DNA from 2 places in the Kluyvera georgiana genome. Region 1 is predicted to be linked to the other one. Evidence: predicted binding sites of a transcription regulator. Region 1 holds the regulator's gene; the other holds the start of a gene.
The links. Region 1 encodes CRP, which controls carbon source genes, mostly activating them, when cyclic AMP is high. Its sites were predicted from a motif close to ATGTGANNNNNNTCACAT; they were not measured.

Region 1 (16,163 bases):
CTCAGCTCAACCTGCGTTCGGCAGAAGTGGAAGGCGACAGCTTCCACCGTTATACCCGTCCGGAAATGGATATGGCCATTCGTAAAGCCCGCGATTTAGGCCGCCATATCAGCTACTTTGGCCCGGATGCCAACGATTTTGGCCTGCTGGAACAAACCTTTCGCGACTATGGTCTGCACGGTAAAGGGCAGTCGAGAAAATACCTGCATACCTACGATGAAGCGGTGCCGTGGAATCAGGTGCCAGGCACGTTTACCCCCTGGCAGCCGCTGCCGGAACCGACCGACGTGCTGTTCTACGAAGGGCTGCACGGTGGCGTCGTGACGCCACAGCATGATGTCGCACGCCACGTCGACCTGCTGGTCGGCGTTGTGCCAATCGTTAACCTTGAGTGGATCCAGAAGATGATCCGCGATACCAGCGAGCGCGGACACTCCCGCGAAGCGGTGATGGATTCGGTCGTGCGTTCGATGGAAGACTATATCAACTACATCACGCCGCAGTTCTCACGCACGCATATCAACTTCCAGCGCGTGCCGACGGTTGATACCTCTAACCCGTTTGCCGCCAAGGGCATTCCGTCGCTGGACGAAAGCTTTGTGGTGATTCACTTCCGCAACCTCGACAACATCGACTATCCGTGGCTGCTGGCCATGCTGCAGGGTTCGTTCATCTCGCATATGAACACGCTGGTCGTTCCCGGCGGCAAAATGGGGCTGGCGATGGAATTGATCATGACGCCGCTGGTGCAGCGTTTAATGGAAGGTCGAAACTAGCAGATTGACAGGACGGTTCCCTCTCCCCGAAGGAACGAGGGAGCCGTTGCTCGCAAAGGACTTACCCTTCGATCACTTCGTAGGAGTGGGTGATATTCACCGCTTTTTCAAGCATCAGCGCAACAGAGCAGTACTTCTCCGCAGACAGATCCACCGCACGGGAAACCGCCGCATCCTTCAGCCCTTTACCGGTGACGATAAAATGCAGATTGATGTGGGTGAACAGGCGCGGCGCTTCTTCACGACGCTCGGAGGTCAGCTTCACTTCGCAGTCGGTCACGTCATTGCGCCCCTTCTGCAGGATAGACACCACGTCGATAGCGCTGCAGCCACCTGCGGCCATCAGCACCACTTCCATCGGGCTTGGCGCTTTATCGCCAGAGTTGCCGTCCATCAGGATCTGGTGCCCAGAAGCGGACTCCCCCAGGAAGGTCAGCCCTTCAACCCATTTCACACGCGCTTGCATAATTTTTAACTCCAAGGTTGCAATTTTCTTCTCAGATTACGCGCACATAACAATTCTCGCAATGGAAGGCGATCGACGTCATGCTGAAGCGAGACACCAGGAGACACACGGCTAAAGCTATGCTAAAACAGTCAGGATGCTACGGTAATACATAAACGTACTGCATGTATGCAGAGGACATCACATTACAGGCTGCGACAGTATGCGACAGCCGACTTCCCAGGTAACGGGAAGGATACTATTGCAACCGGTGGCCGCAATGCTTTTGCCGCCGGGAAGAGCTTATAACAGAGGATAACCGCGCATGGTGCTTGGCAAACCGCAAACAGACCCGACTCTCGAATGGTTCTTGTCTCATTGCCATATTCATAAGTACCCATCGAAGAGCACGCTGATTCACCAGGGTGAAAAAGCAGAGACGCTGTATTACATCGTAAAAGGCTCAGTGGCAGTACTCATCAAGGACGAAGAAGGGAAAGAGATGATCCTCTCTTACCTCAACCAGGGCGATTTCATCGGTGAGTTAGGCCTGTTTGAAGAAGGCCAGGAACGCAGCGCGTGGGTACGGGCAAAAACCGCTTGTGAAGTTGCTGAAATCTCTTATAAAAAATTCCGACAGCTGATCCAGGTTAACCCGGACATCCTGATGCGTCTCTCTTCGCAAATGGCGCGTCGTCTGCAGGTGACCTCTGAGAAAGTTGGCAACCTGGCGTTCCTCGACGTCACCGGTCGTATCGCGCAGACGCTGCTGAACCTGGCAAAACAACCTGACGCAATGACCCACCCGGACGGGATGCAGATCAAAATCACTCGTCAGGAAATCGGCCAGATCGTGGGCTGCTCTCGTGAAACCGTGGGCCGTATCCTGAAGATGCTGGAAGATCAGAATCTGATCTCCGCACACGGCAAAACCATTGTCGTTTACGGTACCCGCTAATCCAGCCCAAACGGCGTATTGCGTCATGCAGTACGCCGTTTTTGTTTTCCCCCTATGTGGCGCAGGCTGATTTACCACCCGGAAGTCAACTATGCACTGCGGCAAACGCTGGTGCTGTGTCTGCCCGTTGCCATTGGTCTACTTCTCGGTCATCTCAAGCAGGGCCTACTGTTCTCGCTGGTGCCCGCCTGTTGCAACATTGCCGGGCTTGATACGCCACATAAACGTTTCTTCAAGCGTCTGATCATTGGCGGCTGTCTGTTCGCAGGATGTAGCCTCGCCGTTCAGCTGCTGCTGGCGCGCGATGTACCTCTGCCACTGATTCTGACCGGGCTGGCGCTGCTGCTTGGCGTTACGGCGGAGATCAGCGCCCTGCACGGACGACTGCTGCCCGCTTCGCTGATTGCGTCCATTTTTACCCTTAGCCTGGCAGGGAATATGCCTATCTGGCAGCCGTTATTGATCTACGCGCTGGGAACATTATGGTACGGGCTGTTCAACTGGTGGTGGTTCTGGATGTGGCGCGAGCAGCCGCTGCGAGAATCGCTCAGTCTGCTTTACCGTCAGCTTGCGGACTACTGCGAAGCAAAATATAGCTTACTGACTCAGCATACCGATCCCAACACCGCGCTGCCGCCGCTGCTGACTCGCCAGCAAAAGGTGGTGGACCTGATTTCCCAATGCTACCAGCAGCTACACATGCTGGCGGCGAACCAGCACAATGACTATAAGCGCCTGCTGCGCGCCTTCCAGGTAGGGCTGGATTTGCAGGAGCATATCTCCGTCAGCCTGCACCAGCCGGAAGAGGTGCAGAAGCTGGTTGAACGCAGCCATGCGGAAGCGGTGATCCGCTGGAATGCCCAGACGGTAGCCGCACGCCTGCGCGTGCTGGCGGACGATATCCTCTATCACCGCTACCCTACCCGCTTCAACATGGATAAACAGATTGGCGCGCTGGAAAAAATTGCCGACCAGCACCCGGATAACCCGGTTGGTCAGTTCTGTGCCTGGCACTTCAGCCGCATTGCCCGCGTGCTGCGCTCCCAGCGCCCGCTGTACCCGCGTAACCTGATGGCCGACAAAGAACGCCGTCTGCCGCTGTTCCCCGCGTTAAAAAGCTACCTCTCTTTGCGCTCTCCCGCCCTGCGTAACGCCGCGCGTCTCAGCGTGATGCTGAGCATCGCCAGCCTGATGGGCGCGGCGCTGCACCTGCCAAAACCGTACTGGATCCTGATGACGGTGCTGCTGGTCACGCAAAACGGTTACGGCGCGACCCGGGTGCGAATTTTCCACCGAGCGGCGGGCACGCTTGCCGGGCTGGTAATTGCCGCCGTGGCCCTGCACTTCCACGCGCCGCAGGGCTGGGCGCTAACGGGCATGCTGATAGTGACGTTAGTGAGCTACCTGATTATTCGTCGCAGCTATGGTTGGGCAACCGTCGGCTTTACCATCACCGCGGTATACACCCTGCAAATCCTGACGCTTAATGGCGAAGAGTTTATTGTCGCCCGCTTTATCGACACCATCATTGGCTGCCTGATCGCCTTCGGCGGTATGATTTGGCTCTGGCCGCAGTGGCAGAGCGGCCAGCTGCGCCAGAACGCCCAGGCGGCGCTGGAGGCCGATCAGGAAGCTATCCGCCTGATCCTCAGCCCTGACCCACAGGCACCGAAGCTGGCCTACCAGCGCATGCGCGTCAACCAGGCGCACAACACGCTGTATAACACGCTGAACCAGGCGATGCAGGAGCCAGGCTTTAATTCACGTTATCTTGAAGACATGAAGCTGTGGGTCACCCACAGCCAGTTTATCGTCGAGCACATCAACGCCATGACGACGCTGGCGCGCGAGCACAACATGTTGACGCCCGATCTGGCGCAGCAGTACCTGGAGTCGTGTGAAATTGCCCTACAACGCTGCCAGCAGCGTCTGGAATACGATGAAGCGGGGAGCAGCGGCGAGGTCAACATTATGGAAGCGCCGGATTCGCTGTCCCACGGGCCGTTAAGCACCATGGAACAGCATCTCCAGCGAATTCTGGGGCACCTGAACACCATGCACACCATTTCGTCGGTGGCCTGGCGCCAGCGCCCACGGCACGGCGGCTGGTTAAAGCGGCAAACTAGCTAACAATTTTCGCGACGGCCTGGGCAAAGCGCTGCATGCCTTCATCGATATCCACTTCTTCCACCACCAGCGACGGCGCAAAGCGCATCACGTCCGGGCCGGCATTCAATACCATTACACCGACATCCGCTGCGGCATACAGGAAGTCGCGCGCGCGGCCTTTGTATTTCGCGTTCAGCTCAGCGCCAATCAGCAGGCCCATCCCGCGCACATCGCTGAAGACATCGTATTTCGCGTTAATCTGTTGCAGATGCTGAACAAAGCGCTCGCGCTTAGCACTGACGCCGTTCAGCACTTCCGGCGTGTTGATAATATCAAAGGCCGCACCGGCCACAGCGCAGGCCAGCGGGTTACCGCCGTAGGTAGAGCCGTGCGAACCCACGTGGAAAGCGCTGGCAATGTCGTTGGTCGTCAGCATGGCGCTCACCGGGAAGCCGCCGCCCAGCGCTTTGGCGCTGGTCAGAATATCCGGCGTCACGCCGTAGTGCATATAAGCAAACAGCGAACCGGTACGGCCCATGCCGCTCTGCACTTCATCAAAGACCAGCAGCGCCTGATGCTTGTCACACAGGTCGCGAAGCCCTTTGAGGAATTCCGGCGTTGCCGCCTGCACGCCGCCTTCGCCCTGAATCGGCTCCACCACCACCGCGCAGGTGTGGTCATCCATCACCGCTTCCACCGCGTGCAGATCGTTAAACGGCACGTGAACGATATCGGCAGGTTTAGGGCCGAAACCGTCGGAGTACTTCGGCTGACCGCCGACGGAGACGGTAAACAACGAACGCCCGTGGAAGGCGTTATGGAAGGCGATAATTTTCGTTTTGTACGGACTATGACGGGTTGACGCGTAGTAACGCGCCAGTTTAAAAGCGGTCTCGTTGGCTTCAGTACCAGAGTTCATGAACACCACGCGCTCGGCGAAAGTGGCGTCAACCAGCTTCTGGCCCAGGCGCAGCGCCGGTTCGTTGGTAAACACGTTGCTGGTGTGCCACAGGGTTTCGCCCTGGGTTTTCAGCGCCTCAACCAGCGCCGGATGACAGTGGCCCAGCGCCGTCACCGCGATACCGCCCGCAAAATCAACGTACTCTTTGCCTTGCTGATCCCAGACGCGACTGCCTTTTCCCTTCACCGGAATAAACTCCGCCGGTGCATAGATTGGCAAAATGACCTGATCGAAGGTCGCGCGGGTGATCGCAGGTTGTTTGGTTACCATGTCATGCCCTTCTTCAAACGATGCAGCAATGATTGTGAGAATCTATCCACAAAATATGCATAAAAAATCACATCATGGCAACTACTATCGCTGGAGAAAGTTGGCCAGTAGCTGGTGCCCTTGTTCGCTAAGGATGCTTTCCGGATGGAACTGGACGCCTTCCAGATCCCACTCGCGATGGCGGATCCCCATGATTTCCCCGCATTCACTGCGGGCGGTAACCTCAAAGCAGTCGGCCAGCGTATCGGGATCAACCAGTAAAGAGTGGTAGCGGGTAACGGTCAGCGGGTTATTCAAACCACGAAAAACGCCCTGCTGCTGATGGGTAATCGGCGACGTTTTGCCGTGCATGACCTGCCGTGCGCGAACGATGCGCGCGCCAAATGCCTGCGCGATGGCCTGATGGCCTAAACAAACGCCGAGGAGGGGAACGGTACCCGCGTAGTGGCGGATGACATCAAGAGAGATACCTGCCTCGTCCGGCGTGCAGGGGCCGGGTGAGATCACGATTTTTTCCGGCGCCAGCTTATCAATGTCATCAAGGGTGATGTCATCGTTACGTCTGACCACCACGCTGGCCCCCAGCTCGCAAAAATACTGGTAGAGGTTCCAGGTAAAGGAATCGTAATTATCAATCAGCAGGATCATGGCGGCTCCGGTCATTTATCTGCCGCCATTCTACCGAGAGTGGAGTGCTTTAGCGATACGGACGGCAGCCTCATGCCTGACGCCGCCCGGCGCAAATTATGGCAGTACTTTCGCCGACAGGATGACAATCGGTTTGGTCGGCACATTCTGGTATGGCCCAACGTTGTGGCTCGGCACCTGGGAGATTTTATCTGCCACGTCCATGCCCTTCACCACCTTGCCAAATACCGCGTAGCCAAAATCACGCTGGCCGTGGTCAAGGAAAGCGTTGTCGGCCACGTTAATAAAGAACTGGCTGGTTGCGCTATCTTTATCAGCAGTGCGCGCCATCGCGATGGTGCCGCGGGTGTTGCGCAGGCCGTTGTCGGCTTCGTTTTTAATTGGCGGGTTAGGCTGCTTCTGCTGCATCTGCTCGTTAAAGCCGCCGCCCTGAACCATAAAGCCTGGGATCACGCGGTGGAAGGTGGTGTTGTTGTAGAAACCGCTATTAACGTAGTTCAGGAAGTTTTCAACGGAAACCGGCGCTTTCTGGCTATCCAGCTGCAGCTCGATGTTGCCTGCGGAGGTGGTCAGCAGCACGTGCGGATTCGTGGTTGCTGCGAGAGCCGCAGGAGCCATCGCCGAGAGAGCAAAAACAGCCGCCACGGCCGCCAGAGTTGATTTGAGCATGAGAATTCCTTTAACAGGTGCAGTAGAGAAGCAAGTGGCTTGATTCTAAAGAGGGACAGCCCCTCAGGCCAGTGCTTTACCAAAGTTTACGCGGATGTAACGCTTATAATGAGCATGGTAAGAATTCACCCTTTCCATTTTGTGATCCAGATCACAATGAAAAGTGTAATACGCCAACGTTTGCGTAATAAAACTATGAATACATCACCTCAATGACTAAAATCTGCCCGCTCAGCGCAATGTCAATGCGCTTTACACAACTATTCACAGGCCAGTCATGACTAACAGCAACCGTATCAAGCTCACATGGATCAGCTTCTTCTCCTACGCCCTTACCGGTGCGTTGGTGATCGTCACCGGGATGGTGATGGGAAACATCGCCGATTACTTCAATCTGCCCGTTTCCAGCATGAGTAACACCTTTACCTTCCTGAACGCTGGGATCCTGATCTCGATTTTCCTCAACGCCTGGTTGATGGAAATCGTTCCGCTGAAAACGCAGCTGCGTTTTGGCTTCATCCTGATGGTGCTGGCGGTCATTGGTCTGATGACCAGCCACAGCCTGGCGCTGTTCTCCGCCGCCATGTTCGTACTGGGGCTGGTCAGCGGGATTACCATGTCGATTGGTACCTTCCTCATCACCCATATGTATGAAGGGCGTCAGCGCGGCGCACGTCTGTTGTTTACCGACTCCTTCTTCAGCATGGCTGGGATGATCTTCCCGATGCTGGCAGCCTGGCTGCTGGCCCGTACCATTGAGTGGTACTGGGTATACGCCTGCATTGGCCTGATCTACGTGGCTATCTTCGTGCTGACCCTCGGCTGCGACTTCCCGATTCTGGGTAAAAAAGCGCAGAACAACGACCAGCCGATCGTAAAAGAGAAGTGGGGCATTGGCGTGCTGTTCCTGTCCATCGCCGCGCTGTGCTACATCCTCGGCCAGCTGGGCTTTATCTCCTGGGTACCGGAATACGCCAAGGGCCTGGGCATGAGCCTCAACGATGCCGGCAAACTGGTCAGCGACTTCTGGATGTCTTACATGTTCGGTATGTGGGCCTTCAGCTTTATCCTGCGCTTCTTCGACCTGCAGCGTATCCTGACCGTGCTGGCCGGTATTGCCACCGTGATGATGTACCTGTTCAACCACGGCGAACCGCAGCACCTGGCATGGTTTATCCTGACTCTGGGCTTCTTCTCCAGCGCGATCTACACCTCAATTATTACGCTGGGCTCCCTGCAGACCAAAGTCGCCTCACCAAAACTGGTTAACTTTGTGCTGACCTGCGGCACCATCGGCACCATGCTGACTTTCGTGGTCACCGGGCCTATCGTTGCCCATAGCGGCCCGCTGGCGGCGTTGACGACCGCAAACGGCCTGTATGCCGTTGTATTCGTCATGTGCCTTATCCTCGGCTTTGTGAGCCGTCATCGTCAGCATGCGGTGAGTGCTTCTCACTAATCTGCCTCGCCCCTTTTCGCCGTGAAAAGGGGCGCATTTCCTTCCTCCAACTGCTGCGCTCCCTTTCCGTTGTAGGCCGGATAAGCAAAGCGCCATCCGGCGCTCTGTGGCACATTGCCGGATGGCGCTTTGCTTATCCGGCCTACAGGATGTGAACTGAGACTGCCTAAAGCCTCTTTCAATGCTAACAAACGTCCCCCTCTCCTTTCGCTTATTTTTCACCCTTTTCGTTCAAGAAACGCACAGCAAATAAAGTTGAGTATTTTCCGCAACTTACAAAAACACTTAAAAATCATCATCCTACTCATTAAGGGGTAGGCAAAGGCTAAATTGATTTGAATCAATAATCCCACTAGCTGAATCGTTAAGGTAGGCAGTATTAGAATAGAAATCGAGGCAAAAATGAGCAAAGTCAGACTCGCAATTATCGGTAATGGCATGGTCGGCCACCGCTTTATCGAGGATCTTCTCGATAAATCCGACGCCAGCCGGTTCGATATTACCGTCTTCTGTGAAGAACCCCGCATCGCCTACGACCGCGTACACCTCTCTTCCTACTTCTCACACCACACCGCGGAAGAGCTGTCGCTGGTGCGCGAAGGCTTCTATGAGAAACACGGCGTTAAAGTTCTGGTCGGCGAGCGCGCCATCACCATCAACCGTAAAGAGAAGGTGATCCATTCCAGCGCGGGTCGTACCGTCTTTTATGACAAACTGATTATGGCGACCGGCTCCTACCCGTGGATCCCGCCTATCAAAGGGTCTGAAACTCAGGATTGCTTCGTTTACCGTACGATTGAAGATCTGAACGCCATTGAATCCTGCGCGCGCCGTAGCAAACGCGGCGCGGTAGTGGGCGGCGGCCTGCTTGGCCTCGAAGCGGCTGGCGCGTTGAAAAACCTCGGCGTCGAAACTCACGTGATCGAATTCGCACCCATGCTAATGGCCGAACAGCTCGATCAGATGGGCGGCGAGCAGCTGAAGCGCAAAATCGAAAGCATGGGCGTGAAGGTTCACACCAGCAAAAACACTAAAGAGATCGTCCAGGAAGGCGAAAACGCGCGTAAAACCATGCGCTTCGCCGACGGCAGCCAGCTGGAAGTCGACTTTATCGTCTTCTCCACCGGTATTCGCCCGCGTGACAAGCTGGCTACCCAGTGCGGCCTGGAAGTCGCCCAGCGCGGCGGCATCATGATTAACGATCGCTGCCAGACCTCCGACCCGGATATCTACGCTATCGGCGAATGCGCCAGCTGGAAAAACCGCGTCTACGGTCTGGTGGCGCCGGGCTACAAAATGGCTCAGGTTGCCGTTGACCACATCCTCGGCAGAGAAAACAGCTTCCAGGGCGCGGATATGAGCGCCAAGCTGAAGCTGCTGGGCGTCGACGTGGGCGGCATTGGCGATGCGCATGGCCGTACGCCTGGCGCACGCAGCTACGTCTACCTCGATGAAAGCAAAGAAGTCTACAAACGCCTGATCGTCAGCCAGGACAACAAAACGCTGCTCGGCGCGGTACTGGTGGGCGACACCAGCGACTTTGGCAATCTGCTACAGCTGGCGCTGAACGCGATTGAGCTACCGGAAAACCCGGACTCGCTGATTCTGCCCGCGCATGCCAGCGGCGGTAAGCCATCTATCGGCGTGGATAAACTGCCGGACAGCGCGCAAATCTGCTCCTGCTTTGACGTGACCAAAGGCGACCTGGTCGCCGCTATCAATAAAGGCTGCCATACCGTCGCGGCGCTGAAAGCCGAAACCAAAGCCGGTACCGGCTGCGGCGGTTGTATCCCGCTGGTCACCCAGGTGCTCAACGCCGAACTGGCGAAACAGGGTATCGAAGTCAACCACAGCCTGTGTGAACACTTCGCCTTTACCCGTCAGGAGCTGTATCACCTGATTCGTGTTGAAGGCATTAAAACCTTCGGCGAGCTGCTGGCGAAATACGGCAAAGGCTACGGTTGTGAAGTCTGTAAGCCGACCGTCGGTTCCCTGCTGGCCTCCTGCTGGAACGAATACATCCTGAAGCCGCAGCATACACCGCTGCAGGATACCAACGATAACTTCCTCGCCAATATCCAGAAAGACGGCACCTACTCGGTCATCCCGCGCTCTGCGGGCGGTGAAATCACCCCGGAAGGGCTGGTGGCCGTGGGCCGTATCGCGCGTGAATTCAACCTGTACACCAAAATCACCGGTTCCCAGCGTATCGGCCTGTTCGGCGCGCAGAAAGACGACCTGCCGGAAATCTGGCGTCAGCTGATTGAAGCCGGCTTCGAAACCGGTCATGCCTATGCCAAAGCGCTGCGTATGGCGAAAACCTGCGTAGGCAGCACCTGGTGCCGTTATGGCGTCGGCGACAGCGTCGGCTTCGGCGTGGAGCTGGAAAACCGCTACAAGGGCATCCGTACGCCGCACAAGATGAAGTTTGGCGTATCCGGCTGTACCCGTGAGTGTGCGGAAGCGCAGGGCAAAGACGTCGGCATTATCGCGACAGAAAAAGGCTGGAACCTGTACGTCTGCGGCAACGGCGGCATGAAACCGCGCCACGCGGATCTGCTGGCGGCAGACCTCGATCGCGACACGCTGATCAAGTACCTCGATCGCTTTATGATGTTCTACATCCGCACCGCCGATAAGCTGACGCGTACCGCGCCGTGGCTGGATAACATGGAAGGCGGTATCGACTACCTGCGGTCCGTGATCATCGACGACAAGCTGGGCCTGAACGCCCATCTGGAAGAAGAGATCGCTCGCCTGCGCGACGCGTTTGCCTGTGAATGGACCGAGACGGTCAACGACCCGGCCGCTCAGGTTCGCTTCAAACACTTTATCAACAGCGAGCAGCGTGACCCGAACGTGCAGGTGGTTCCTGAACGTGCCCAGCACCGCCCGGCCACGCCGTACGAACGTATTCCGGTAACTCTGGTGGAGGAAAACGCATGAGCCAGTGGGTAAATATCTGCAAGATTGACGCGATTGTACCAGCTACCGGCGTCTGCGCCCTGCTGGGCGACCAGCAGGTGGCGGTGTTCCGTCCCTACGCCGACAATCAGGTGTTCGCTATCAGCAACATCGACCCGTTCTTCGAGTCGAGCGTGCTGTCCCGCGGCCTGATTGCCGAGCATCAGGGCGAACTGTGGGTCGCCAGCCCGCTGAAAAAGCAGCGCTTCCGCCTGCGTGACGGCCTGTGCATGGAAGACGAAAGCCATTCCGTCGCCCATTACGACGTTCGCGTCAAAGACGATATGGTACAGCTAAAGGCCCGATCGTTTTCGGCATAAGTAATAGCAAAAACTTATGACCTTAAGGGGGTAACAGCAGGAAAAATCGTATATTCCATACGATGTCTGCTGTTATCCTTACCCGCATTATTCATTCCCCGCATTTCTATTGTTCATTCCGTGAGGTTGCCCCGTGGATCACTTACCCATCTTTTGCCAACTGCGCGATCGCGACTGTTTGCTGGTCGGCGGCGGCGATGTCGCCGAACGCAAGGCACGTCTGCTGCTGGACGCGGGCGCCCGCCTGACGGTAAACGCGCGGGATTACGTTCCGCAGTTCCACGTCTGGGCAGATGCGGGAATGCTGACGCTTGTCGAGGGCGACTTCCAGCCAGCGCTGCTTGACCCTTGCTGGCTCGCGATTGCCGCCACTGACGACGACGCGGTAAACCAGCAGGTTAGCGACGAAGCGGAAGTACGCCGTATTTTCTGTAACGTGGTCGATGCCCCGAAAGCCGCGAGCTTTATCATGCCGTCGATTATTGACCGCTCGCCGCTGATGGTGGCCGTCTCCTCCGGCGGCACTTCCCCGGTGCTGGCGCGTCTGCTGCGCGAAAAGCTCGAGGCGATGCTACCTCAACATCTGGGCCAGGTGGCGCACTATGCCGGCCAGCTGCGCGCGCGGGTGAAAAAGCAGTTCGCCACCATGGGTGAGCGCCGCCGTTTCTGGGAAAAGCTGTTTGTGAACGATCGTCTGGCGCAATCGCTGGCGAACCAGGACCAGAAAGCAGTAGAAGACGAAACCGAGCAGTTGCTGAATACTCCGCTGGACCATCGCGGTGAAGTGGTGCTCGTGGGTGCCGGGCCGGGGGACGCCGGATTGCTGACGCTTAAGGGGCTACAGCAGATCCAGCAGGCGGACGTGGTCGTGTATGACCGTCTGGTTTCCGACGATATTATGAATCTGGTGCGTCGCGACGCCGATCGCGTATTTGTCGGTAAACGCGCGGGCTACCATTGCGTGCCGCAGGACGAGATCAACCAGATCCTACTGCGTGAAGCGCAACAAGGTAAACGCGTGGTACGTCTGAAAGGCGGCGATCCGTTTATCTTTGGTCGTGGCGGCGAGGAGCTGGAAACCCTATGCCAGGCGGGCATTCCGTTCTCAGTCGTACCGGGAATTACCGCGGCGTCCGGCTGCTCGGCCTACTCCGGTATTCCTCTCACCCACCGCGACTACGCCCAGAGCGTACGTCTGGTCACCGGCCACCTGAAAACCGGCGGCGAGCTGGACTGGGAAAACCTGGCAGCAGAAAAACAAACGCTGGTGTTTTATATGGGGCTGAATCAGGCCACTACCATCCAGCAGAAGCTCATTGAACACGGCATGCAGGCCGATATGCCGGTCGCTATCGTGGAGAACGGTACGGCTGTTAACCAGCGCGTCGTCGACGGCCCGCTGGCGCAGCTCGGCGAGCTGGCGCAGCAGATGGCCAGCCCGGCGCTGATTATCGTTGGGCGCGTCGTTGGCTTACGGAATAAGTTAAACTGGTTCTCCTACCATTAATCCGATTAGTGACTCTTTATACGTGCCATAATATTTTTATGGCTCGCTTATCATTGTTTTATTTCGTTTATTTTCAGGCGTTAGATTATTTAAAATTATCTATTAATAGATATAACAACGAACCGCGTTGACTCAACATTTAATTTTAAGTTTATATATTAGCGGCTTAATTCAATCATGTTTTAAAGCATACGGAATTATGCATAAATAAATTTTTTTAATTAAATGGGATTATAAATGAAAAACATGTTAAAAGCGGCAGCGGTACTGCTGGCGCTGTCTACCCTGACAGCTTGCACCGGTTCTATCCAGAACAAAAAAGATAATTGCTCATACGACTATTTACTGCACCCGGCTATTTCCATCTCTAAAATAATTGGCGGCTGCGGCGCTCCGGCACAAGTGAAATAAATAATATTTATTTCCAAAATAAAAAACCGGGAAATATCCCGGTTTTTTATTTATTGAAGCAGACAATTATGGCTTAGCCACAAAACCAATTGCGTCGTACACCGCCTTCAGCGTCTCGGAAGCACGCGCGCTGGCCTTTTCCGCACCCTCTTTCATGATCTTCTGCAGGAAGGCTTCATCATTGCGGTAGCGGTTATAGCGCTCCTGCAGCTCGCTCAGCATACCGGAAACCGCTTCGGCGACTTCCCCTTTCAGGTGGCCGTACATCTTGCCTTCGAAGTGTTTCTCCAGCTCCGGAATGCTCTGACCGGTGACGCCAGACAGAATATCCAGCAGGTTAGACACGCCCGCTTTCTCTTTCAGGTCATAGCGAATAACCGGCGGCTCTTCGGAATCGGTCATCGCACGTTTGATCTTCTTGACCACCGATTTCGGATCTTCCAGCAGGCCAATCACGTTGTTGCGGTTGTCATCGGACTTGGACATTTTCTTGGTCGGCTCCAGCAGCGACATCACGCGCGCGCCGGACTTCGGAATAAACGGCTCGGGTACTTTGAACACGTCGCCGTAGATGGCGTTGAAACGCTGGGCGATATCGCGGCTCAGCTCAAGATGCTGTTTCTGGTCTTCACCCACCGGCACCTGGTTGGTTTGATACAGCAGAATATCTGCCGCCATCAGCACGGGATAATCGAACAGACCGGCGTTGATGTTTTCCGCATAGCGCGCGGATTTGTCTTTGAACTGAGTCATACGGCTCAGTTCACCGAAATAGGTGTAGCAGTTCAGCGCCCAGCCCAGCTGCGCGTGTTCCGGCACGTGGGACTGTACGAAGATGGTGCTTTTTTCCGGGTCGATACCACAGGCCAGATACAGCGCTAAGGTGTCGAGCGTAGCTTTACGCAGCGCCTGCGGATCCTGGCGAACGGTAATCGCGTGCTGGTCAACGATGCAGTAGATGCAGTGATAGTCGTCTTGCATATTGACCCACTGACGCAGCGCACCCATGTAGTTACCGATTGTCAGTTCACCTGACGGCTGTGCGCCGCTAAATACGATGGGCTTAGTCATGTTCTGATTCCTGATTTTCACTGTTCGGAAGCCCAAGAGCGGGCAAAAGTTGGTTAAAGTGGTCGAAGACAACGTCCGGCTCGCTGAGCGCGATGGCTTCGCCATAGTTATAGCCGTAGGTCAGGCCGACGCAGGCGCAGCCCGCCGCTTTTGCGGCCTGAATATCGTTGCGTGAATCGCCAACAAACAGCAGCGCTTCCGGCGTAATGGAGAGCGTCTCAGCGACCTTCAGCAGCGGCTCCGGATGCGGCTTCTTGTTTTGCACATCATCGCCGCCAATTACCGCGGAGAAATAGCCGTCGATGCCCAACGATGCCAGAATCGGCGCCACGAAAGGCGTCGGCTTGTTGGTCACCACCGCCAGCGGCAGGCCACTGGCGTGCAGCGCAGCCAACGTCTGCTCAACGTGCGGGAACAGGAAGCTACCTTCTTCTGCGAATTCAGCGTAATAACGATCGAACAGGCGACGCAGCACGCGAAGCTGCTCATCCTGAGGAATATCGTGGCTATCGACGGACGGTTTCCCCTGCGCCGCACGCTGGGTAGCACGCTCCTGACGGGCCCAGTTGAGCGCCCGCTCCATCAGAATATCGGCACCGTTGCCAATCCAGGTGACCACGCGGTCTTCACCGGCAACCGGTAGTTCCAGCGCGTACAGCGCGCTATCCACCGCCGCCGTCAGCCCCGGTGCGCTATCGACTAACGTCCCATCGAGGTCAAACGCGACGCCGCGAATGCTTTGCAATTTATCCATGACTTACCTTTGCCAGCTCACTGCGCATTTCATCAATGACTTTTTTGTAGTCAGGTTGACCAAAAATCGCCGAACCGGCAACGAACATATCTGCTCCCGCCGCCGCGATTTCACTAATGTTGTTCACTTTAACACCGCCGTCGACTTCAAGACGGATGTCATAGCCAGATTCATCAATACGGCGACGCACTTCACGCAGCTTATCCAGCGTGTGCGGAATAAAGGACTGACCGCCAAAGCCTGGGTTCACCGACATCAGCAGAATGACGTCCAGCTTATCCATCACGTAGTCGAGATAGCTCAGCGGCGTGGCCGGGTTCAACACCAGCCCCGCTTTGCAGCCGTGCTCTTTGATCAGCTGCAGCGTGCGGTCAACGTGCTCGGAGGCTTCCGGGTGAAAGGTGATGATGCTGGCACCTGCGGCGGCGAAGTCCGGAACCAGGCGGTCCACCGGCTTCACCATCAGGTGTACATCGATAGGGGCGGTGATACCGTAGTCACGCAGCGCTTTCAGCACCATCGGCCCGATGGTCAGGTTCGGCACGTAATGGTTATCCATAACATCGAAATGAACCACATCCGCCCCGGCGGCCAGCGCACGCGCCGTGTCTTCCCCCAGGCGGGCAAAGTCGGCCGACAAAATTGAAGGGGCAATCAGGTACTGTTTCATCCGCATCTCCTCAGAGCCTATCCATTAGGGTCTTTAACGTTGTTTTTTATCCGGCGGGCGATACAGCGCGAGCAGCTCGTCCACCTTTTTACGCGTGCCGCCGTTGCGGCTAATGCTGCGTCGGACCTTCACGACGTGCATCTGCGTTGCGTTTTTATACCATTCCAGCGT
Region 2 (16,163 bases), 510 kb from region 1:
CGATCGCAAACTGCTTGAGAAACATCGGCAACTGCGCACTCTGGCCAAAAGAGTCTGGCACATAGCCCACCGCCATTCGTGGGCCAAGCGCATCACAGTCGGCCTGGCCGAGCAGCAGGTTACGGGTAATCGATTCGGCGCCAACCACCAGAAAGTCGGTCTGCGTGTACCAGGGGCCAATCAGCAGCCTCCCGCTTTTCACCAGCGTTCGTACGCGCTCACGGTTCTCTGGCGCAAACTGGAAATAATCTTCCAGTACCACCGTTTGCCCATCAAGCATAAATGGACCTAATGATTCATCCGTTTCCAGACGATTAAGAAGATCCGCCATGAAATAATAAAGAAGAACCTGAGAATCATTCTCCGTAAAATACCACTCACGATCCCAGTGCGTGTGCTGAATTAAATGAACCGTTTTCATTCTCTTTATTCCTGTTTACAGGCGTGCGTATCCGGCACGGATATTTATCCGCGCTGAGCGCAGGGGAAATTAATTCAGATGCGCCGATGGCGCGTTTAACGGCTGGCTTTAAATTTCGGTGCCGTTACGTCTTTTTTTACCTCTGGCGTTGCCGCCTGGCCGCGGAAAATCAGCAGCGATCCGCAGGCGATAATCGCGGAACCGCAGACAATCGACAGCACATAAACCGGCCATTTTTCGACCGCCAGCCACCCGTAAAACCCGGAAATCGGGGCATGGTTCACGGCACCCAGGCCAACGGCCATGGCGGCACCCACCGCAGACCCCACCACGTTAACCACGATAATGCGCGGATTGGATAAGGCGAACGGGATGGCCCCTTCAGATACGCCGATCAACCCCATGAGCGTAGAGGCCTTACCCGCCTCACGCAGTGATTCCGGGAAGCGTGATGACCACAGCAGCGTTGCCACCCCCAGCCCAATCGGCGGAACGATAATCGCCACCTGTGCCGCCGTGTTCGGGTCGTAGATACCTGACGCCAGCAGCGCCATGGCCGTTGTGACCGCCGCCTTATTGACCGGCCCACCGAGGTCGAACCCCACCATCCCGCCAATCACCGCTGCCAGCACAACTTTGTTGGTCCCGGACATCGACAACAGCCAGCTTTCCATACCGTGATTCAACGCCGCCAGCGGCGTGCCAATCACAAAGGCCATGATGACGCAGGTTAACAGCGTACCGCCCACAGGCAGAATAAAGATCGGGCCAGCGGACGCCAGCGACTTCGGTAATTTGATATAGCGGTTGAGCGCCCGCACGATGTACCCGGCCACGAAACCTGCGGCCAGAGCGCCCAGGAACCCGGTACCCAAATTACTTGCCAGCAGACCACCCACCATGCCCGGCGCCAGGCCCGGCTTGTTGGCCAACGCAAAGCTGATATAGCCCGCCACCACCGGCAGCATCAGCGATAATGCCAGACCGCCGAAGCCGTCAAACTTATGCAGCAGCTGTACCACCATACCGGCGTGTTCGTAGCTGGCATCCCATATATTATCAATACCATAGATGGAAGCGCCTATACGGGCGATCCCCATCAGCACCGCACCCGCAATCACGAACGGCAGCATCCATGATACGCCGGTCATAATGGCATTTTTCACCTCAATACCTGCTGACGGCTTACCTCCCCCCTGAAACTTAGCCATTTGCCACCTCCTGCTCTACGGCCTCAAATACCGCATCACCATATTTGATCGGATCGGAAACGCTACACTCAAGTTTAACCATCCCGTCGAATCGTTCCTTGCCGCTAATCGCAACATCTGCGGCAATGATCACCGCATCAGCACGCGCCAAATCGTCCGGCATAATCTCGTTTTCCGCGCCAAGGCTACCCTGCGTTTCAACCTTCACTTCATGTCCACGATTTTTCCCTGTCATTTCAAGAGACTCAGCGGCCATATAGGTATGAGCCACGCCGGTTGGACAAGCAGCAACGCAAACAATGTACATAATGATTCCCCTTAGATTCTGGCAATAAAAAAAGCACAATGGCTAAAAAGCGCATTGTGCTTTGTGTAGGACTAACATGTTGAAAAATATGATGCTCAGCGTCCGCCCCGCTTGTGTGGCGGCAGATTAACAGCTGATGGAGGCTGGAATTACGGAAACTAAACGCCAGTTCATCGCGTTTGCGACGACACAGTAACACCTGAGGAAAGCGTAGACTGAAGCGGGCTAGTCGATGGCAGCGTTGGCGAACGCTCACGCAAAGCGCTTCACCCGCGCAGTCCCATAGAGAGGACCAGCTCTCCGCCATTTGCGTATCCATGCATTCCTGTTCAATTTCCTCGTTTTCCGCAAGGGCGTTAACAGAATTAAACCAACATATTTCATCAAGCATAGTTTTAATTTTGCGATCGATTGATAGCAAAATTAAAACTATGCTCTTAATAATGAATGAGTTGGTCATCATTGATAAAGCACCCCCGTGAATAGATTGATAGAGAGTAAAACAAAAACAAAAGAACAACTGTGATTTATTGCACAGAGCGCTGACTTTTATTTATTCCTGCCTAACAATAAGTATCAAGATATTTTAAATATATAAATAGATATTATGTATTAGGCTGCAATCCTGCTGCGCTGACGCCACTGCCCCGGCGTCATACCAATCTCGCGGTTGAACACGACCGAAAAATAGTTGCTGTCTTCAAACCCACAGCGCATCGCCACTTCACCAATCAGTAGCTCTGTGTGCTGCAACAGATATTGCGCGTGGCAAATGCGCAGCTGACGCAGGTAATGGTTTACGGTCATGCCGGTCTGGGTACGGAACTGTTGGCGTAGCGCACGCTCGCTGCATCCCTGTTGTGTGCAGAAGGAATCTAATACGAAAGGCCGGTTCAGGCTGCCCGCCAGCGCGGTAAGCAGTTTATCCAGCAGCGCTTCACTTTGCGTTGCCGCAAGGTTGTCGGTGGCATAACGGTAGCGCTTCAGACACACCACCAGTTGGGCAAACAGCAGTTCAGACATCTGGTTTGCCAGCGCGTCTTCTTTGCGGCTCTCGTGCTCCAGCTGGGTCATAATCTGCCGCGCCTGTGTCATTCCGGTACTGCCAATGCGCCAGTGTGGTACCCAGGGCGAACCGTGTAAGCCGGGAATATGGCTTACCCAGTCGAGATTGAGCTTCAGGCGTTCGGGGCAGTAGATAATATTCTGCAAAACCAAATCATTAACGGAAGCGTAGGAGTGTTTATCTTCGGCGCGAATATAGAACAAATCGCCGCGGGTAATACGGTAGGGACGGTCATTGAGGATATGCAGGCCGTTGCCGCGCCAGACCAGCACCAGCTCGCAAAATTCGTGGGTATGCTCAGCAAAAACGTTCTGCGGATAACGATCCGCCACCGCAACGGCCTGTGCGGAACTGGCGAAAAACTCGTCTTTTCGAAGGATTAACTGGCCTGACACGCTGATACCTCAACGACTAACAACTTACTATTATTAGCCGTTTTACGGTAAAAAACGGTGATTGCCTTCGCGTTACTGAAGCACCGTATCCCGGCCCTGGCGGATATCGCGCGGCGACCAGTTAAACTCACGACGGAACAGCGTAGAGAAGTGGTTGCTGTCACCAAACCCGCAGTGGTAAGCAATATCGGTCACGCTTTCATCGCTGTGACGCAGCAGATGCCGCGCTTTAATCAGCCGCAGGCGGTTCAGATAACGCTGCGGCGTCAGGCCGGTGCAGTGCTTCAACTGGCGGTGCAGCGTGCGCAGCGATAGCGAGAATTGCTCGGCCAACGCTTCCCAGCATACGTCCTCGGCAAAGTGATCTTCCAGCCACGCCATTAGTTGGTTCAGGCGGGCATCGTTATCAATAGCGCCCTGCACCTGACTGCCTTTACGCAGCAAAACCAGCAGCTGCATAAAGAGGATTTCGCGGTTGGCCAGCGACATCATATCGGTACTGTCTTTGGCTTCTTCCATCTGACCCACAATCGCCCGCACCTGCTGTAACGTACTCTGGTTAACCCGCCAGTGGGAAGGATAGTGGCCATCCTGTTCCTGCGGCAGTAGTTTGTTAAGACCTGACAAGAACTGGAAAGCATCCGGAGCGCGATATAACACATTGGTCAGACAGAGATTATCGGTATGTTCATACAGATGACGATCGACGTCGCGCACGAAGCAAACGGTGCCACCACAAATCGTATGCGGCTGACCATTGAAGACATGAATACCCGTACCGTGTTCAACGATAACAATCTCATTAAAATCATGATGATGCTCAGGAAAAGCCGCCTGAGGAAGCCGAGGTTCGATCGCAACAGGCAACTTACCGGAAGAGAAGAAATCCACGCTGTGTAATACGGTCATAACAACGCCCACCAAATGAGAAATGTTATCAGGATAGTAATCTTCACTGAGGGATCTCACCTTGACGTTTTGACAGCAAAGCGCGCAAACCCGGTCTTTTTTTCAAGAAACAGCCGGAAAGTTCGGGAAATGCGGTCAGTATCACACCCCCTGAAAGCCGCATTATCGCGGGAATTTGTGAACTCTCTCACGTTCATCTTTGCTTTCTTGCCAGCGGCCAATGGCGTCTGTCAGTAACGAGAAGGTAGTGACGATGTCCTTTTTTTAGACTGAGCGGTAATGACTCTCAGAAGGACTTTTGCCATGACTTTTCGCCATTGTGTGGCCGTCGATTTAGGCGCTTCAAGCGGACGCGTAATGCTGGCGCGCTACGATGCCCGGTCGCGTTTGCTTTCACTGCGCGAAATCCACCGTTTCACTAACAGCCTGCATCAGCAGGAGGGTTTTGATACCTGGGATATCGACAGCCTGGAAGCGGAAATCCGCGCCGGCCTTAACAAAGTGTGCGATGAAGGCATCCGTATCGACAGCATCGGTATCGACACCTGGGGCGTTGACTACGTGCTGCTGGATAAAAACGGTCAACGCGTCGGTCTGCCGGTCGCCTATCGCGACAGCCGCACCGACGGCGTGATGGCCATGGCGATGGAACAGTTAGGTCAAAGTAATATTTACCGCCGCAGCGGCATTCAGTTCCTGCCGTTCAATACGCTATATCAGCTGCGCGCGCTGGTTGAACAACAGCCGGAGCTGGTCGCTCAGGCGGCGCACGCGCTGCTGATCCCGGACTATTTCAGCTACCGTCTGACCGGCAAGATGAACTGGGAGTACACCAACGCTACAACCACGCAGCTGGTGAATATTCACAGCGATAGCTGGGACGAAGACCTGCTCAACTGGAGCGGCGCGCCGGCCTCCTGGTTCGGCACGCCGACGCATCCGGGTAACGTGATTGGTCATTGGGTTTGCCCGCAGGGTAACGATATTCCGGTCGTTGCCGTCGCCAGCCATGACACCGCCAGCGCGGTGATTGCGTCGCCGCTGGCGAGTGACGATGCCGCCTACCTCTCTTCCGGCACCTGGTCGCTAATGGGCTTTGAGAGCAAGACACCTTACACCAGCGAGCAAGCGCAGCGCGCAAATATTACCAACGAGGGCGGTGCCGAAGGCCGCTATCGGGTGCTGAAAAACATTATGGGTTTGTGGCTGTTACAGCGCATGCTGAAAGAGCAGAACGTGGGCGACCTGCCAACGCTCATCGCTGACACCGCGAAGCTGCCCGCCTGCCGCTGGCTGATCAACCCCAACGACGATCGCTTTATTAACCCCCACAACATGAGCGCCGAAATTCAGGCTGCCTGCCGCGAAACGGCACAGCCGGTGCCGGCCAACACCGCCGAGCTGGCACGCTGCATTTTTGACAGCCTCGCGCTGCTGTACGCCGACGTGCTTAACGAGCTGGTGCAGCTGCGCGGCAAGCCATTTAGCCAACTGCACATCGTGGGCGGCGGCTGCCAGAACCATCTGCTGAACCAACTGTGCGCCGATGCCTGCGGCATCACCGTGGTGGCAGGCCCGATTGAGGCCTCTACCCTCGGCAATATCGGCATTCAACTGATGACGCTGGACGAACTTTCCAACGTCGATGATTTCCGCAAGGTCGTGACCCATAACTACGGTCTCACCACCTTCACCCCTCATCCTGACCATGAAATTGCCCGCTACGTTGCGCAGTTTCAGCAACAACGACAGACAAAGGAGCTTTGCGCATGACCACTCAACTCGACCAAGCCTGGGAACTCGCGAAACAGCGCTATGCCGCCGTCGGTATCGACGTCGAAGAGGCGTTGCGCCAGCTGGATCGCCTGCCGGTATCCATGCACTGCTGGCAGGGCGATGACGTCGCGGGTTTTGAAAATCCAGAGGGCAACTTAACGGGTGGGATCCAGGCAACCGGTAACTATCCGGGCAAAGCGCGTAACGCCAGCGAACTGCGTGCCGATCTGGAGCAGGCGTTGAGCCTGATCCCGGGGCCAAAACGCCTGAACCTGCATGCGATCTATCTGGAGTCTGATACACCGGTCGCGCGTGACGAAATTAAGCCAGAACACTTCAAAAACTGGGTTGAGTGGGCGAAAAAACACAAGCTGGGCCTCGACTTCAACCCGTCCTGTTTCTCACACCCGTTGAGTGCAGACGGCTTTACCCTGTCCCACGCCGATCCGAAAATCCGCCAGTTCTGGATTGACCACTGCAAGGCCAGCCGCCGCATTTCCGCTTATTTCGGTGAACAGCTGGGCACGCCGTCGGTGATGAATATCTGGATCCCGGACGGCATGAAAGACGTCACCGTTGACCGTCTGGCACCGCGCCAGCGTCTGGCCGCCGCGCTGGATGAAGTGATCGGCGAAAAACTGGACCCGGCGCACCACATTGATGCCGTGGAAAGCAAACTGTTCGGTATCGGCGCAGAGAGCTACACCGTAGGCTCCAATGAGTTCTATATGGGCTACGCCACCAGCCGCCAGACCGCGCTGTGCCTGGATGCTGGCCACTTCCACCCGACGGAAGTGATCTCCGACAAAATTTCCGCCGCCATGCTGTACGTGCCACGTTTATTGCTGCACGTCAGCCGCCCGGTGCGTTGGGATAGCGACCATGTTGTGCTGCTGGATGACGAAACCCAGGCCATCGCGAGCGAAATCATTCGCCACAATCTGTTTGACCGTGTGCACATCGGCCTCGATTTCTTCGATGCCTCCATCAACCGTATCGCGGCATGGGTTATCGGCACCCGCAACATGAAGAAAGCCCTGCTGCGCGCACTGCTGGAGCCAACCGAACAGCTGCGTCAACTGGAAGCATCCGGCGACTACACCGCGCGTCTGGCGCTGCTGGAAGAGCAGAAGTGCCTGCCGTGGCAGGCGGTGTGGGAAATGTACTGCCAGCGTAACGATACCCCGGCAGGAAGTCAGTGGCTGGAGAGCGTGCGCGGCTATGAGAAAGAGATTCTGAACAAGCGCAAATAATCGAGTGCAATAGCCGGATGGCGGCTTTGCCTTATCCGGCCTACGAAACAACAGCCATTGTAGACCCGATAAGCGCAGCGCCATCGGGCATCAAAGTACACAGGACAACAAGACTATGCAGACCATTACCGACTCCTGGTTCGTCCAGGGCATGATCAAAGCCACCTCTGACGCCTGGTTAAAAGGCTGGGACGAGCGCAACGGCGGCAACCTGACGCTGCGCCTCGACGAAGCGGATATCGCACCATTCACCGCCGATTTCCACGCCGAACCGCGCTATATCGCCCTGAGCCAACCGATGCCAATGCTGGCGAACACGCCGTTTATCGTCACCGGTTCCGGTAAATTCTTCCGTAATGTGCAGCTCGACCCGTCCGCTAACCTCGGCGTCGTGAAGGTGGATAGCGATGGCGCGGGCTATCACATTTTATGGGGGCTGACTCACGAAGCGGTGCCTACCTCCGAGCTGCCCGCGCATTTCCTGTCGCACTGCGAACGTATCAAACTGACCGACGGCAAAGACCGCGTCATCATGCACTGCCACGCGACCAACCTGATCGCCCTGACCTACGTGCTGGAAAACGATAGCGCGCTGATCACCCGCAAACTGTGGGAAGGCAGCACCGAGTGTCTGGTGGTCTTCCCGGACGGCGTCGGCATTCTGCCGTGGATGGTGCCAGGTACCGATGAAATTGGTCAGGCGACCGCCGTTGAAATGCGTCAGCATTCTCTGGTGCTGTGGCCGTTCCACGGCGTCTTCGGCAGCGGCCCAACGCTCGACGAAACCTTTGGTCTGATTGATACCGCCGAAAAATCCGCAGAAGTGCTGGTTAAGGTGTACTCAATGGGCGGCATGAAGCAAACCATCACGCAGCAAGAACTGATTGCTCTCGGCCAGCGCTTTGGCGTGACGCCGATGGCCAGCGCATTAAATCTGTATAAATAAGCATATCGCCTGACCTCAGCCATTGAGGTCAGGCTTCAGAATGCATCCCATTATCTCAACGCTGAGCTAATGGGATGAGTTCTTAGCCCGCTTGAGGCGCAACTCTTACCCATTCTCCCTCCCTGACCATCACCGCAAACCAGCCGAGGGAACACAGGATTTCACAAGTTAGGTATCAAGGAGAACACCATGAGTTTTATGTTAGCACTGCCAAAAATCAGCCTGCACGGCGCGGGTGCCATTGCCGATATGGTTAACCTGGTTGCCGGGAAACAGTGGGGCAAGGCGCTGATCGTCACCGACGGTCAGCTGGTGAAGCTGGGTCTGCTGGACAGCCTGTTTACCGCGCTGGATGCGCATAAAATGTCTTACCACCTGTTCGATGAGGTTTTCCCCAACCCGACCGAAGCGCTGGTGCAAAAAGGTTATGCCACATACCAGGCCGAAGGCTGTGATTACATCATCGCCTTCGGCGGCGGCAGCCCAATCGACACCGCGAAAGCGATTAAGATCCTGACCGCCAACCCAGGCCCATCCACCGCCTACTCTGGCGTGGGTAAAGTGCTGAACGCGGGTGTACATCTGGTGGCGATCAATACCACTGCCGGCACCGCCGCCGAGATGACCAGCAACGCGGTCATCATCGACACCGACCGCCAGGTGAAAGAAGTCATCATCGATTCGAATATCATTCCGGACATCGCCGTGGACGATGCCAGCGTGATGCTTGATATTCCTGCCTCAGTCACCGCAGCAACCGGTATGGACGCGCTGACCCACGCGGTCGAAGCGTATGTTTCCATTGGCGCACATCCGCTGACCGACGCCAACGCGCTGGAAGCGATCCGCCTGATTACCCTATGGCTCCCGAAAGCCGTCGACGACGGCCACAATCTGGAAGCCCGCGAGCAGATGGCCTTTGGCCAGTATCTGGCGGGAATGGCGTTCAACAGCGCCGGTCTGGGCCTGGTGCATGCGCTGGCGCATCAGCCGGGCGCAACCCACAACCTCCCTCACGGCGTGTGTAACGCTATCCTGCTGCCGATCATCGAAAACTTTAACCGCCCGAACGCGGTGGCGCGTTTTGCCCGCGTCGCGCAGGCGATGGGCGTCGATACCCGCAATATGAGCGACGAAGCCGCCAGCATGGAGGCAATCAACGCTATTCGTCAGCTGAGCGCGCGCGTTGGCATTCCTGAAGGTTTCAGTAAACTGGGCGTGACCAAAGAAGACATCGAAGGATGGCTGGATAAAGCGCTGGCTGACCCTTGCGCACCCTGTAACCCGCGTACCGCCAGCCGCGATGAAGTCCGCGAGCTGTACCTGGAGGCATTATGATCCGTAAAGCCTTTGTGATGCAGGTTAACGCCAACGCACACGAAGAGTACCAGCGCCGCCACAATCCCATCTGGCCGGAGCTGGAAACCGTACTGAAATCCCACGGAGCGCACCACTACGCGATTTATCTCGATCAAGCGCGCAATCTGCTGTTTGCTACCGTCGAAATTGAGTCTGAAGAGCGCTGGAATGCGGTGGCCAATACCGACGTGTGCCAGCGCTGGTGGAAATACATGACCGACGTGATGCCGTCAAATCAGGACAACAGCCCGGTAAGTGCAGAGCTAAAGGAAGTGTTTTACCTGGATTAACCCACGAAAAAGGCCTCTGCTTCCAGAGGCCTTTGTTTTTTAGAAGTAATATTTAAAACGAACGCGCGCACCATAGCGATCGTCAGATCCATCACCGTTGTGACCATCACCATCGCTGTTCAGGATAGAGTAATAGGTACCGAGATAGATATTAAAATTCTGCATATCCATGACGTTGGCAAACTGGTAGGAAGCATGGAAGGTATGAATGTCATAAGTCCCTTCATCGTCAATCCAGCAATCGTTGTCACACACAACACCCGCATAGTCATCAATCTTGTTATGTGCATAGATATAGCCCAGTTCAAAACGCTTCCACAGTACGTTAGCCGCCGCAGTGAAGTCTTTTTCGTTGTTCGCATCAAGATAGGCTGTATTGACGTTAACCACGATGCCATCATCCGGATCGTTTTTCAGCCCATTCCATGTCATGGTCAAGCCGTAGCCGGTACGGTCTGACTGATCGACAAATTCACCTTTACTATTGGTGTAGCCGTAAGCGTTATTAACAACGTTACTTTCCATCGCAGCAGAAATGGTGAGTTCATCCGTCGGGGACCAGGCCACAACCGGGCGCAGATAAGCCACATTTTTCTGCTGTTCCATCTCACGCCCGTGATAATCGCCATCGTTATACAATGACGTACCATCTTCCAGCAGGGTGTTTAATTCGAAATACCAGTTATCAATTTGTTTGCTCATCAGGAAATTGCCGCCCGAATCAGAACGGCCACGGCCTTCTTTCATCATATAGATATAACCGCTACCATCGTCATAAAGATCGTTGGCAGTATTCCCTGAATGTTCAACGAAGGTATCCTGATTAAGCGGGAACATATCGTAGGCTTCGAAACGGCCAACTTTAATTTTCCAGTCGTTTTCCTTACCAAAGAAGAAGACCGAGTCATCGATATTCACTGAACCGGAAAGATCACCCAAAGGTTGTGCCGAGAACCCTGCGAAATAGCCGTTATCCAATTTACGCATACCATCAAAACCCAGAAGAATACGACCGTTCACGTCCCATTTTTCATTCGTCGGGTCACCATCATAGGTTGAGTTTGTCATGGCCAGTAAGCCATGATTACTTTCGGCATCCATATTGAATTCCACGTCGCCGTAGATTTTCAGATCGCCATAACCGGATAACACAAGGTTAGGCGTAGAGGCGTTTTTCTTCGTTTCTTCGGCTGAAGCCTCTCCGTTCACAGGCGTGTTGCCCTGTGCCGCCTTAATTTGTTTAATCTCAGCCGCCTGCTGCACCTGCAGGGCCTGAACTTTTTGTTCAGCCTGCTCGGCACGACTTTCTGCTGCTTCCAGACGAGTTTCTAACTGTTCCAGTCGCTGTTCCAACGTCATCTTCGTTGTTTTAGCGAAACCGGTATTGGCCACTAATAATAATCCAATAGCGATAGCTAATGTCGACTTCTTCATTATTCACTTTCCTTGAAATAAAGAACATCCCAGAAATCCCAGGAGAGATTTCATGCGCACTTGTATAACGGCGATGAATTTTTTATCATCTACTCCATAAAGGACATTAACCTTTATAGAAAGATATATTTCTTAATAGATGCAAAAACACTAGCTAATAAACTTTAGTGCGTAAATAAGGTTCTTTAAAAGATCGTGAGCGAGATAACACTGAAAGAGAATAAAAGATGAATATCGGATAGTATTTATAACAACCAACCAATAAAAATGAAAAACAAATAAAAATTAAATATTATTTAGATAATATGATTATTAAAGATAGATGCAAAATTCTATATATCTACATCCCTGTACACTCAGTTTTGCTCTGCCAGCAGAATCGCCATTGTGTTCGGTTCCAGCACTTTAAACAGATGTTCGTCATCGGCAGGGTAGCAGATGTCATCCCCGGCATTGAGTTCTTCCGGCACGCCCGGCAGACAGGTCGCAAGCAACGTTGCCTGGTCGTTGGCCTGCCCGGCAATCACCCTGGAGCCTTCGACCGACGAATGACCTGCGTTTTATTCGCCTGCGACTCAAGCAGACGCGCAAAAGGAATAGCCAACACTAGCGCATTGCTGCGTCTGCCGGGTATAAACGAAAAAAGCGCCCCGAGGGCGCTCTTTCGACACTAGCTAATGGCTTATTTGGTCAGTTCAGCGGTCATATGCACGCGGTTACCGGCGTAAGCCTGAGTAATTTTGTAAGAGCTGGCGCCTGCCTGTTCAGCCTGAGCGGCAATTTTCGCTTCTGCACCGTCAATAGTAGAGGCAGTTGCGGTCACTGTTTGCGCAGCGAAAGAACCGAAAGAAGCGGCCAGAGTCATAACTGCGACAAAAGTTTTGATGCTTTTCATGATATAAACCCTTTAATTTAGTTGTTTGGATAAGGCGTATTGCCTTGATGTGATAAATATTAGGTCACATCTCGATCAACTAAAAGCGGAATGATTTGCATTTGTCTTTCAATTTTTTTGAGATAAAAATATGCCGTTGAATCAGCAGTTACTGACGAGTCGTAAAAAGTCGCAGAGCGCGGGGGCCTGGCTGCTGCATCAGGGTGAGGTGCAGAGCCATTTTTACTATTTACATCAGGGTGTTGTGCGAGCGGTTTATCACTCCGATAGGGGCGTGGAGCGCGTTAAAGAGTTCTATTTTCCGGGTGAATGCTGCTTTTTATACCTTAACTGGCTGACGGCAACGCCGGCGGATTATAGTCTGCAGATGGTCACCGCAGGCGAAACCAGCGACATTCCTCTCTCCTTTTTCGAGGCCGCTGAAAACCAGGATTTCAAGATGCAACTCCTCATTCAGCAGTTGATCTACAAAGAAAAGAAAGAACAGATGCTGTTGTTCAACACGCCAGAGCAACGCTACCGCTACGTCCAGACTCAGTTCCCACACTGGGAATCACAGCTAACGCAACGGGATCTCGCTAGCTATATCGGTATTACCCCCGTGAGCCTCTCACGTATTCGCCAGCGTCTTAACAAAAGTTAACGCGAGGTCGGATTAAGCCCATTATGGTGATGCCATTGATTTGCGAATTGGCTGCCGTGATGACCGCTTTCCTGCTTTCCCAGATACTTGCAAGCGTCAGCTTTGCGCTTGATATTACCGCTTTTCATTTTCATCGTCGGGTGCAAACGCTGACGGTACTCGCCTGTTCCACCGGTCTGCTGGCATGGCATTTTTATCTTCTACAACAGCCTGTTGCTGCCGTGTTGATGGCGATTGCGGCCTGCCGCTTTGCGATTGCTGTCGTTACGCTTCGTCTGTGGGTGATGTGGGGGTTTATGGTGGTATCGATGGCCTGTAGCGCCTACTTCTGGCAGGGAATAGCAAGCCTTTTGCCGCTGATGGGTAGCCTGCTGATGACCTTTGCCGCGTTTCAAGGTCAGAGCACCAGGCTACGCGGATACACGCTTTGCGGCAGCGTGTGTTGGCTACTGAACAACATAATGGCGGGATCGCCGGTCGCTGCGGTCATGGAACTCGCGTTTTCAGGCAGTATTCTGCTGGCTGCCTGGCGGCATTACTCCGCAACCAGACGTTCCGGATGGGTATAAATCGTCGCTCTTCCCGGCTTACAGAAGCCTACCAGCGTCAGATTGCAGCGTTCAGCCACTTCGACCGCCAGCGTGGTAGCGGCAGAGACGGCGAACAGAATTTCAACGCCACACATCGCGGATTTTTGCACCATTTCATAGCTGGCGCGGCTGGAAACCAGCGCGGCTCCCTGCTGCCACAGCACGCCTTCTTTAGCGCGACGCCCCAGCAGTTTATCCAGCGCGACGTGACGACCGACGTCTTCATGGCCGCCCACCAGCTCGCCGGAGGGCATAATCCATGCCGCCGCGTGCGTACAGCCCGTTTCACGGCCAACGGGTTGCACGTCATCTAAATGCCTGAGCGCGTAATCGAGATGAGCCAGATCGAACGTCTGGCTAAAGGGCAGCGGTTTTATCGGCCTGCCAATATCGTTGAGTTGCTCAACGCCGCACACGCCGCAGCCCGTACGGCCAGCCAACGCCCGACGGCGCTCTTTCAGCCCCATAAAGCGGCGGCTGGAAAGCTCGATGCGAACCTCCATGCCGTTACAGGCAGGGACAACATCCATACCGAAGATTTCCCGGGGATGCTCAATGATGCCTTCCGACAGTGAAAAGCCGATAGCGAAGGCTTCAAGATCTTTTGGCGTCGCCATCATCACGACGTGGGAGATGCCGTTGTAGACCAGCGCAACGGGAACTTCTTCGGCAAGAATATCCTGTGTGGGTTGCATAATTTGTGGCCTTCTGAAGACGGTACGCTCGGCTGCGCCAACCAGCTGTAACGAGGGCTCGACTTCATCTTTAACATTAAACACGGCAAATACTCTGAACGGCGTAAAAATAAGGGGCGTCTATTCCATCACAACATCAGGGAATTGAGGCTTATTATGGATCAAGTTTGTGGTGCAATAACGCACAATCTTGATTTATTTCGCCGCTGATTGCGCCAGACCGGCGCATTAATCCCTTATGGTTAAGGTCGTTGAGGGCGCGCCTGGGGGATGTTTTATTTCGGCTAAATTGCGATCGATATCACAGTTCAATGTTAATGCATACAAAATCAATTCACCTACCATTAACCGCGTTAGAACAAGCCTACCGATAATGTGGTATTCTGGATCAAAGCCCTCCTGGAACTGAGGGCATCGCATTATTCAGCATCTTTGCCGAGATAGGGCGAAGGACAACTACAAGCAATGACAATGTCGAAACAAGGAGTGAACCATGCAGGTCAGCAGAAGGCAGTTCTTTAAGATCTGCGCTGGCGGTATGGCAGGAACCACGGCAGCAGCACTGGGCTTTGCCCCGAGCATCGCACTCGCGGAAACACGGCAGTATAAATTGCTGCGTACTCGTGAGACCCGTAACACCTGCACTTACTGCTCTGTCGGCTGTGGGCTTTTAATGTATAGCCTCGGCGACGGCGCAAAAAATGCGAAAGCCTCGATTTTCCATATCGAAGGGGATCCGGATCACCCGGTAAACCGTGGTGCACTGTGCCCTAAAGGTGCAGGTCTGGTGGACTTTATCCACTCAGAAAGCCGTCTTAAGTACCCTGAATATCGCGCACCTGGTTCTGATAAATGGCAGCAAATCAGCTGGGATGAAGCATTCGATCGTATCGCTAAGCTGATGAAGGCTGACCGCGACGCCAACTTCGTCGAAAAAAACGATGCCGGCACCACCGTTAACCGCTGGCTCACGACCGGTATGCTGTGTGCCTCGGCGTCCAGCAACGAAACCGGCTATTTAACCCAGAAATTTACGCGTGCACTCGGTATGCTCGCGGTCGACAACCAGGCGCGTGTCTGACACGGACCAACGGTAGCAAGTCTTGCTCCAACATTTGGTCGCGGTGCGATGACCAACCACTGGGTCGACATCAAGAACGCCAACCTTATTGTGGTGATGGGCGGTAATGCCGCTGAAGCTCACCCGGTCGGGTTCCGCTGGGCGATGGAAGCCAAAATTCACAACGGCGCTAAGCTGATTGTTATCGATCCCCGCTTTACGCGTACCGCGTCGGTGGCGGATTTCTACGCCCCAATTCGCTCCGGTACTGACATTACCTTCCTGTCAGGCGTGATGCTGTACCTGTTGAACAACGAAAAATTCAACCGCGAGTATACCGAGGCGTATACCAACGCCAGCCTTATCGTGCGCGAAGACTTTAGCTTCGACGACGGCCTGTTCAGCGGTTATGACCCGGAAACGCGCAAGTACGATAAGACTTCCTGGAACTACGAGCTGGATGAAAACGGTCACGCGAAACGGGACGCCACCCTCACCCATCCGCGCTGCGTCTGGAATCTGCTGAAACAGCACATTTCGCGCTACACGCCGGAAATGGTTGAGAAGATTTGCGGTACGCCAAAAGCTGACTTCCTGAAAGTGTGCAAATACATCGCCGAAACCAGCGCCCACGACAAAACCGCCTCGTTCCTTTATGCACTGGGCTGGACGCAGCACTCCATCGGCGCGCAAAACATCCGTACCATGGCAATGATTCAGCTGCTGCTGGGCAATATGGGGATGGCTGGAGGTGGCGTAAACGCCCTGCGCGGGCACTCCAACATTCAGGGGCTGACCGACTTAGGCTTGCTGTCACAGAGCCTGCCGGGCTATATGACGCTGCCAAGTGAAAAACAGGCTGACCTGCAAACCTATCTGACCGCCAACACGCCAAAACCGCTGCTGGACGGCC

Region 2: a site for CRP is predicted at 4,439-4,456, ahead of rhaS (HTH-type transcriptional activator RhaS). Genes of this name have one in related genera too.

Annotation. Positions count from the first base shown of each region.
Region 1 is NZ_CP158865.1:413,160-429,322, reverse strand. It holds gene ABTW00_RS01980 (phosphoribulokinase) at 1-776, shown strand, start outside; gene ABTW00_RS01975 (OsmC family protein) at 838-1,242, opposite strand; gene crp (cAMP-activated global transcriptional regulator CRP) at 1,547-2,179, shown strand; gene ABTW00_RS01965 (YccS/YhfK family putative transporter) at 2,234-4,309, shown strand; gene argD (bifunctional acetylornithine/succinyldiaminopimelate transaminase) at 4,302-5,519, opposite strand; gene pabA (aminodeoxychorismate synthase component 2) at 5,604-6,167, opposite strand; gene ppiA (peptidylprolyl isomerase A) at 6,264-6,836, opposite strand; gene tsgA (MFS transporter TsgA) at 7,114-8,295, shown strand; gene nirB (nitrite reductase large subunit NirB) at 8,698-11,241, shown strand; gene nirD (nitrite reductase small subunit NirD) at 11,238-11,579, shown strand; gene cysG (siroheme synthase CysG) at 11,713-13,086, shown strand; gene ABTW00_RS01925 (DUF4223 family protein) at 13,324-13,497, shown strand; gene trpS (tryptophan--tRNA ligase) at 13,564-14,568, opposite strand; gene gph (phosphoglycolate phosphatase) at 14,561-15,322, opposite strand; gene rpe (ribulose-phosphate 3-epimerase) at 15,315-15,992, opposite strand; gene dam (adenine-specific DNA-methyltransferase) at 16,026-16,163, opposite strand, start outside.
Region 2 is NZ_CP158865.1:4,874,838-4,891,000, forward strand. It holds gene ABTW00_RS23025 (glycoside hydrolase family 38 C-terminal domain-containing protein) at 1-421, opposite strand, end outside; gene ABTW00_RS23030 (PTS fructose transporter subunit IIC) at 517-1,632, opposite strand; gene ABTW00_RS23035 (PTS fructose transporter subunit IIB) at 1,625-1,939, opposite strand; gene rhaR (HTH-type transcriptional activator RhaR) at 2,552-3,400, opposite strand; gene rhaS (HTH-type transcriptional activator RhaS) at 3,473-4,309, opposite strand; gene rhaB (rhamnulokinase) at 4,613-6,082, shown strand; gene rhaA (L-rhamnose isomerase) at 6,079-7,338, shown strand; gene rhaD (rhamnulose-1-phosphate aldolase) at 7,454-8,284, shown strand; gene fucO (lactaldehyde reductase) at 8,474-9,622, shown strand; gene rhaM (L-rhamnose mutarotase) at 9,619-9,933, shown strand; gene ABTW00_RS23075 (carbohydrate porin) at 9,973-11,367, opposite strand; gene ABTW00_RS23080 (DNA-binding protein) at 11,724-11,894, opposite strand; gene ABTW00_RS23085 (DUF1471 domain-containing protein) at 12,050-12,262, opposite strand; gene ABTW00_RS23090 (Crp/Fnr family transcriptional regulator) at 12,393-12,905, shown strand; gene ABTW00_RS23095 (YgjV family protein) at 12,941-13,474, shown strand; gene fdhD (formate dehydrogenase accessory sulfurtransferase FdhD) at 13,441-14,235, opposite strand; gene fdnG (formate dehydrogenase-N subunit alpha) at 14,684-16,163, shown strand, end outside.